One region of the Exiguobacterium sp. AB2 genome, then DNA from elsewhere that is predicted to be linked to it. Evidence: a T-box and tRNA genes for the amino acid it is inferred to sense, from the RefSeq annotation. Region 1 holds a T-box; the other holds one or more tRNA genes.
The links. A T-box is a leader RNA that pairs with one kind of tRNA and senses whether it is charged. The one in region 1 lies ahead of argS (arginine--tRNA ligase), so its partner is inferred to be a tRNA-Arg.

Region 2: it has a tRNA-Arg gene. The T-box ahead of argS (arginine--tRNA ligase) is inferred to sense a tRNA for this amino acid. The anticodon was not compared.

Annotation. Positions count from the first base shown of each region.
Region 1 covers NZ_JNAA01000013.1:7,047-11,283, reverse strand. The annotation lists gene DI14_RS01480 (GGDEF domain-containing protein) at 7-1,686, opposite strand; T-box leader at 1,841-2,054, shown strand; gene argS (arginine--tRNA ligase) at 2,107-3,789, shown strand; gene DI14_RS01470 (metallophosphoesterase) at 3,829-4,237, opposite strand, start outside.
Region 2 covers NZ_JNAA01000109.1:134,830-139,066, reverse strand. The annotation lists gene rph (ribonuclease PH) at 1-419, shown strand, start outside; gene DI14_RS14340 (XTP/dITP diphosphatase) at 416-1,006, shown strand; gene DI14_RS14335 (metallophosphoesterase family protein) at 1,012-1,524, shown strand; tRNA gene DI14_RS14330 (tRNA-Arg) at 1,584-1,657, shown strand; gene DI14_RS14325 (hypothetical protein) at 1,783-2,685, shown strand; gene tig (trigger factor) at 2,774-4,066, shown strand.

The DNA.
Region 1 (4,237 bases):
GGCGAGTCAGGACGTCAAAAAATTGTAATGGGCGACGCGGTTGCGTCCTGCGTACTTCCCGCCGACGTAAAGCGCTCGGTCGGCGTTGCGAATCGTATCGTCTAGTCGTTTGTCACCGAACGCTTGAATCGTATCGACGCCGATTGAGGCGGTCACTGGGATATCGATTCCGTCGACGTGGAATGGTTTGGTTTCGATTTGTTGACGGATGCGCTCGGCAATCTCGACGGCGGCTTCGACATCGCATCGGTTCAACAGCAAGATGAACTCCTCGCCGCCATAACGGGCTGCGAAATCATCGGTGCGGAGCACTTGGCGGATGCGGCGACCAAACTCTTGGAGCACGCTGTCTCCGACTTGATGACCGTGCGTGTCGTTGATTTTTTTGAAGAAGTCGATATCGAGCATTGCGACGGAAATCGGATACATCGAGCCGTCCGAGATTTGTTGAATCCCGTATTCATAAAAAGCCCGTGCATTGGCAAGCAACGTCAAGCTGTCCGTCCGGCTCTCGGTATAGAGGCGGTCGCGTTCATGACAACGACTGATCGTTCGATTGAACGATTTGAGCAGTTTGACAATCTCACGTTGAATGATGGGCGGATAGCCATAGACGTGCTCGCCGGTCATGACGAGCCACGTGCGGATGCCTTCGATTTCCTCGGAACGGACCGAGATGAAGCTATGATAGTCTTCATCGAACTCGTTCGATAACGGGGCGTCCCATTCAAAGCGCATCTCATACTCGACCGAAGCTTCGTTCGGATAGGTTGCATCGAGTAAATCAAAGACGACGTGGCGATCGATCGGCTGGCGCGTCTTTAAATCAAAGTAAAGTGTGCGGTCGAACAGTTTGAACTCGACGAACCCTTCGTCGTACTCGTTGAGTCGTTCACATTGACTGAGGAACACCTCAATCGCTTGCGCCTCGCTTTGTGACAACGACACGGCTTCTTTTGCCTCATCATATTGTTCAATCAACGATTTGAAGGCGTCTTGCCGACCTTTCTGGATGATGAGCCGCTTAATAAAGAAGGTGAGTGCGGCGGCGATACTGCTGACGACAAGCAAGTTCGTCTCACGGAAGAGCGAGGCTGCTAAAATGAAGACGAGACTGACGATATACGTGTAAAACGCGATGTTTAGAAAGTCGCGGACCGGGATATCGACACGGAACCACCAACCGACTTGATACTTTTGTACGACCGTGTTTAAGATGATGGCCACAATCAAGCCGGCAAGCGGCAGAAACGAATCTTGGGAATAAAAACCGAGACCGGTCACACCACCGAGTGCCAAGTAGACGCTGGCCGGGATGGCGATTTCCAAAAACGACGTGATGGCGTTCCACGGATACGTAAAACGGAACCGTCGAAGCGCGACGCGCGGTTTCAAGTTGACGAACTGGAAGACGAGTAGTCCAATCTGATTGACGAACAGCGCTGTCTCAAAATCAAAGAATAAAAAAATAATTAAGACGATACTTTCTGAAAATGTAAAGTAGACGCCTTTCCGTTCAATGGAGTCCATTTGAAAAGTAATGACGAGCAACGCAATCAAGATGAACGGTAACGGCTCGATGGCCGGCATGTTTAATACGCCTGTAGCGAACAAGATGAGCGTCAAACTGAATAGCATACTCCAAATACTCCAACCGAGGACGGACATCTTGCGGAAATGGTTCATGGTTCCCTCCTATGTGGGAAAAATTCAATTATGTATGGTAGAAGATTCGGCACAATCACGCCCGAGTCCTGCCTATCCACCATAATGGCGGAATTCTAGCATTGAGTCTATATGAAATATCCTCTATAATGAAATTGCTTTTCAACCACATAGACGAAAGTCGATGAAAAAGAGAGTAACGATCGTCGAGTCAACAAAGCGACCTAGGGATTGGTGAGAGCCTAGGCTGACAGACATCGCGAAACGCACTTTTGAGATGCTACCCGAACCTTGAGTAGGCGTAGCCGGGGGACCCCCGTTATCACCGATAAAGCGGTCTGCGTCATGCAGGCAAGAAGAGTGGTACCGCGGGCCATCCCGTCTCTTTGCATCTGTGCAAAGGGCGTTTTTTTTATGAACAAATGATAAGGAGGAATTAGAATGAGTTATGAACGCAAATATGCGGAAGCCTTGTCCCGTGTCATCGGGGACGAGTTGACGCTCGACCAGATTGAAGCATTGATTGAAAAACCGAAACATGAGGCACACGGGGACCTTGCTTTCCCGTGTTTCCAACTTGCGAAAGCCTATCGTAAAGCACCGGTCATGATCGCGACGGATATCGCAAACGACTTGAACGATGAGTTGTTCACGAAAGTCGAGGCGGCCGGCCCGTATGTGAACGTCTTCTTGAGCCGTGACGTCGTCTCACAAGAAATCATCAACACGGTGCTCGATGAACAAGCGGACTATGCGACGCATGCGACACGCAACGAGACAATCGTCACCGATTTCTCGTCACCGAACATCGCCAAACCGTTCTCGATGGGACACCTTCGTTCAACGGTGATCGGGAATGCCATCAACCAAATCGCCCGTAAAAACGGCTATGACGTCGTCGGCATCAACCACCTCGGAGATTGGGGCACACAGTTCGGTAAACTGATGGTCGCCTATAAAAAATGGGGCGACGAGGAAGCGGTCCGGGCACATCCGATTGCTGAGCTCTTGAAGCTCTACGTCCATTTCCACGAAGAAGCGAAGACTCAACCGGAACTTGAAGATGAGGGCCGTGCGTGGTTCAAGAAACTTGAAGACGGCAACGAGGAAGCGACTGAGCTGTGGACGTGGTTCCGTGACGAATCACTCAAAGAGTTCCAAAAAGTATACGACCTCCTCGGTGTCGAATTCGACAGCTTTAGCGGGGAAGCGTTCTATAACGACAAGATGGATCGTGTTGTCGCCATGCTCGAAGAGAAAAACCTTCTCGTCGAAAGTGAAGGGGCGATGGTCGTCTCGCTTGAAGATGAGAACTTGCCACCATGTTTGATTAAAAAGAAAGACGGCGCGACGCTCTATGCGACACGCGACTTGGCAGCTGCCGTCTATCGTCATGAGACGTACAACTTCGTCCAAGCGAACTACGTCGTCGGCGGTGAGCAGGCGCTTCACTTCAAGCAGCTGTTCTCGGTTCTTCGTAAACTCGGCTACGACTTCGTCGACGGTATGCACCACGTGCCGTTCGGCTTGATTTTGCAAGAAGGGAAAAAGATGTCGACACGTAAAGGTCGCATCGTCTTGCTCGAGGAAGTGCTCAAAGAAGCAATCGAGAAAGCACAAGCGAACATCGCTCAGAAGAACCCGGAACTTGCGAACGCGGACGACGTGGCACGCATGGTCGGTGTCGGCGCGGTCATCTTCCACGATTTGAAGAATGAACGCATCAACAACATCGAGTTCGACCTCGATAGCATGCTCAAGTTTGAAGGGGAGACAGGTCCGTACGTGCAGTACACGAACGCACGCGCGAACTCACTTCTTCGTAAAGGGAATTACGACGGCTCGGCTTTCACCGGTGCAGACGACGATTACACATGGGGTGTCGTGACGATGCTCAACGCGTTCCCACACGTCATCACACGCGCCCACGAGCGTCGTGAGCCGTCAATCATCAGCCGCTACGTTCTCGATTTGGCACAAGCGTTCAACAAGTATTACGGCCACGTCCGTGTCCTCGAAGAAGACGCCGGCAAACAGTCGCGTCTCGCCCTCGTTAAAGCGGTGACAATCGTCTTGACAGAAGGACTCCGTTTGATTGGTGTTCAAGCTCCAGAGGAAATGTAAGCACGACAAAAGGGACCTGTTTTTTTAAGGTCCCTTTTCTTATGCCTTCATCCGTGTCGCGGTTCGTGCTTCGGTATCGTACAAACACCATTCCCGGTCGAAGATGACCGCGCCGACGTTGATCACGTAGCGTTTCTTTTTCAATTTGAACGGCGTCCCAATCTCCCAAGGCAACGAGCGACCTTTTCGGTAAATGCCGGGGATATGACTGTGCCCGATAAAGACGAGCGGATACTTGCCTTTGTCGACGATTGGCTCCCAGTCCTCGTTCCACTTCACTTGATGGCCATGCAAAAACAATGCCTCATCGAGCGTCGTCTGTTCCGGTAAGAGCGCGATGCGCGTCTTGATCGGGTGCGCCACGACGAGGACTTCATCGATTCGTTCCTCTTGATTGCCACGCAGGCTCGGGAACGTGAGGAGCGCCTCATAGTCCGGGTCGTACGTG
Region 2 (4,237 bases), on a different contig from region 1:
TTTGGATTGACTGCGACGTCATCCAAGCCGACGGCGGGACGCGGACCGCTTCCATCACGGGCGGATTTTGTGCGCTCGTCCTCGCGGTCGACGCGCTCATCCGCCAAGGGAAACTGACGGACACGCCGATCAAGGAAGGCGTCGCCGCCATCTCGGTCGGACGGACCGATGCGCTCGTGCTCGACTTGGACTATGAAGAGGATGCAGCGGCCGAGGTCGATATGAACGTCGTCATGACGGCGAGCGGACGCTTCGTCGAAGTGCAAGGCACCGGTGAAGAAGCGACGTTCACCCTACAAGAGATGAACGAGCTGCTTCAACTCGCACAAGGCGGGATTGAGCAGCTGTTCAAAACGGCAGAAGCCGCCCTCGGTGCCTCATGGTGGTACGTCGGCGAACAGATGGAGGAAACGACATGAAGTTGATTGTGGCAACACATAACCCAGGAAAAGTGAAAGAGTTGGAGGCGATGTTGACGCCGCTCGGGTTCGAGGTCGAGTCGCTCTTAGACTACCCCGACGCGCCGGAGACGGACGAGACCGGTACGACGTTCGAAGCGAACGCTGAACTGAAGGCGACGGAAGCGGCACGTTATTTCGGACAGGCGGTCCTCGCGGACGATTCAGGACTTGAAGTCGATGCGCTCGACGGGGCACCGGGGATTTACTCGGCCCGCTTCGCCGGACCGGAGAAATCCGATGCGGCCAACAACGCACTGTTGTTAGAGAAATTGAACGGGGCGACCGATCGTACGGCTCGCTTCGTCTGTGCCCTTTGCCTAGCGAAACCGTCGGGCGAGACGTTGACGGTACGCGGGACGCTCGAAGGGACGATCGGCTATGCACCGCATGGCGAGAACGGTTTCGGGTACGACCCGCTCTTCATCGTCCCGTCGCTCCATAAGACGGCGGCGGAACTCGAGCGGGACGAGAAGGCGGCGGTCAGTCACCGCGGTCAAGCGTTACGGAAGTTGGAGGCAGAAATCATTTCGTTCATGGAAGGGTGAGCCGTATGCGTTTTCTAATTGTCAGTGACAGTCACGGATTGACAGAAGAACTATTGAGCATCTTCAACCGGCACGAACAAGAGATTGATGACGCGTTCCATTGCGGGGACTCGCAGCTCGCACTCGTCGATGAGCACTTGCTCCCGTATCGGACCGTACGCGGCAACTGCGATTTCGGTGGCGACTTTCCGCTCGAACGCGTCGAGGCGACGCCGGCCGGGACGATTCTCATCGTCCACGGTCATCACCATGACGTGAAGTACGACTTGAACCGATTGCGCTACCGGGCCGAGGAGGTCGGGGCGAGCGTCGTCTTGTTCGGCCACTCCCACGTCGCCGGGGCGTTGATTGAGGACGGGATTGTATACATCAACCCGGGTTCGATTCGGATGCCGCGCGGTCGCAGTGAGAAGACGTATGCGCTCCTCGACCTTGAGAACGGAGCGGCCTCGGTCCGGTTCTATCAATCGGAAGACGGCTCGGCTGTACCGGACCTCGACGTGAGCGGAAAGCTGTGACGGAATGAAAAGAAGGAATTGACAGCAAACCATTTTTCTATTATAGTTTTCTTGTCAATGTCCCAATAGCTCAGCTGGATAGAGCAACGCCCTTCTAAGGCGTCGGTCGGGGGTTCGAATCCCTCTTGGGACACTTCCATTTAAAATAGAGATAGCCTCCACGGGGGCTGTCTCTTTTTTCGTTTTTCATGGGAATGATTTGACATTCCACTCGATCCTAAGGAAGATGGAGAAGAGTGGAAGAAAGGGTGTGGGGAGATGGATCAAAACCAGCAGTATCCGTTTCCGGGGAACTGGACACGACTTCAAAAGATGGTGAAAGAAGCCGACATGGCCGGGGAGCGGCAACGCATCGAACCGATTCTATGGGAATGGTATGAACAGTTAAGCGGTGACGTCTACTTGTTCATGGAAATCTTTCAATGTCTGATGGAACGTCCGGACGAGCCGGAGACGCTCGAACGACTCGAGGAGCTCGTCACGACGCAGATGGAGACGTCGGAGCGGCCGGAGACGTGCGGCCTTCAAATCGCCCAATATTACATAATGCGCGATCAACCGTTCGAGGCGGCCCATTGGATTGAAAAATATTTGAGTGTCCAAGACGGCGACAACGTCAACACGCAGGCGTATCAAGTGCTTCAAGTGTTGAAACTGACGGAGTTCCCGGCGGCGATCGCGAAGTTGAAGCGGACGCTCCATCAAGGGAGCACGGCCGAGCAGATCGAGATGCTCGCACACGTTCATTTCAATATCGACGACGTGCTTGATAACGTGTTGAAGGCGTACCTCCTCGAGGACCGGCCGAAAGTGATTAAAGTGATGGTGCTCGAGCGGGCAATCGCGGAACTTGAGACGATTGAATGGACCGACCGTGGGGAACGATACGTGTATGACCGTACCGAGGCGAGCACGTTCGCGCGCGAATGGGGCTTCACGTATGGTGATTTGCAAAAACGGTTTTATGGGGACGAGATCGCGACGCAGCTGTCGACGAACTATTGTTACGTCCATTACCCGTTCGTGCCCCATCTCGCCGATGAGCTCGAACCGGCCATCGTCGAGGCGAAACGGGCGATGTTGAACGCGATGGAAGCGAACGGTCTTGCCGGGGAAATACTTGAGGCGGACGCCTCGTTCACACGGTCACTCCTCGACTAAATCGTTGTGTGCTCGTGTCGGATTTATGCTATAATACGGATTGTTGTACATTCTTGTACGTATAAACGAATTGTTGGAGGGACTTAGCATGACAGCAAAATGGGAAAAAACATCAGGTAGCCAAGGCGTACTCACGTACGAAGCACCTGCAGAAGCTTTTGATAAAGCAGTCGACGCAGCATTCAAAGACGTCGTCAAATCATTGAACGTGCCTGGCTTCCGTAAAGGGAAATTGCCACGCCCAATGTTCAACAAAATGTACGGGGAAGAGGCGCTCTACCAAGACGCACTCGACATCCTCTACCGTGACACGGTTCAATCTGCAGTCGAAGAAGCTGGTTTCGAACCAATCGCACTCGAAAACATCGATGTAGACGGCACGCTCGAAAAAGGCAAGCCTGTAACGTTCAAAGTAACGTTCGTTGTTGAGCCTGAAGCTGAGCTTGGCGAATACAAAGGTCTCGAGTACGAAGCTGTTGAAACAACAGTCACTGACGAAGAAGTCACAGCAGAACTTGACGCGCTTCAACAGCAAGGCGCTGAGCTTGCTGTTAAAGAAGGCGCAATCGAAAACGGCGATACAGCTGTCTTTGATTTCGCAGGTTTCGCTGATGGCGAGCAGTTCGAAGGCGGCACAGCTGAGAACTACACGCTTGAAATCGGATCAGGCCAATTCATCCCTGGCTTCGAAGAGCAAATGGTCGGCATGACAGCTGGTGAAGAAAAAGACGTTGAAGTAACATTCCCTGAAGAGTACCACGCTGACAACTTGGCGGGTAAACCAGCGACATTCAAAGTCAAGCTTCACGAAGTGAAAGCGAAGCAAGTACCTGAGCTCGACGACGAGTTCGCAAAAGACATCGACGAGTCAGTATCTTCACTCGACGAGTTGAAAGCGAAAATCCGTGAGCGTTTAGAAGCTGGCAAGAAGCAAGAAGCAGACGGCACGATGCGCGACCAGCTCGTTGAACAAGCGACTGCAAACGCGACAATCGACGTACCTGCAGTTCTCGTCGAGCAAGAAGTAGACCGCATGGTTCAAGAGTTCGGTACGCGTGTATCTTCACAAGGCATCGACCTCAACATGTACTTCGAACTCACAGGAACTTCTGAAGACGCAATGCGCGAAGAGATGAAAGAGCAAGCAGAAGAGCGCGTAAAAGCTCGTCTCGTCTTGAAAGCCATCGCTGAGAAAGAAGCAATCGAAGTGTCTGACGAAGATGCTGAAAAAGAGCTCGAAGAAATGTCTAAGCTCTACAACATCGCACCAGACCAACTCCGCACGATGCTCGCGCCACAAGGCGGAATCGAGACACTTAAAGGTGACCTCAAGTTCCGTAAAGCAATCGACATCCTCGTTGAAAACGGGAAAGCGAAGTAATCGGATCGAAAGGACGGCTGCCGCGCAGTCGTCCTTTTTTCGTCACGACACTTTGCATGTGTTAATCTTTGATGAAGTGATTTGTTCATGCTACAATTATTGCAACGCAGAGATGTAAATGTCTTTTCACGGTGCAAGTCGCACCGGAAAATACAAATAGGCGATTTATCG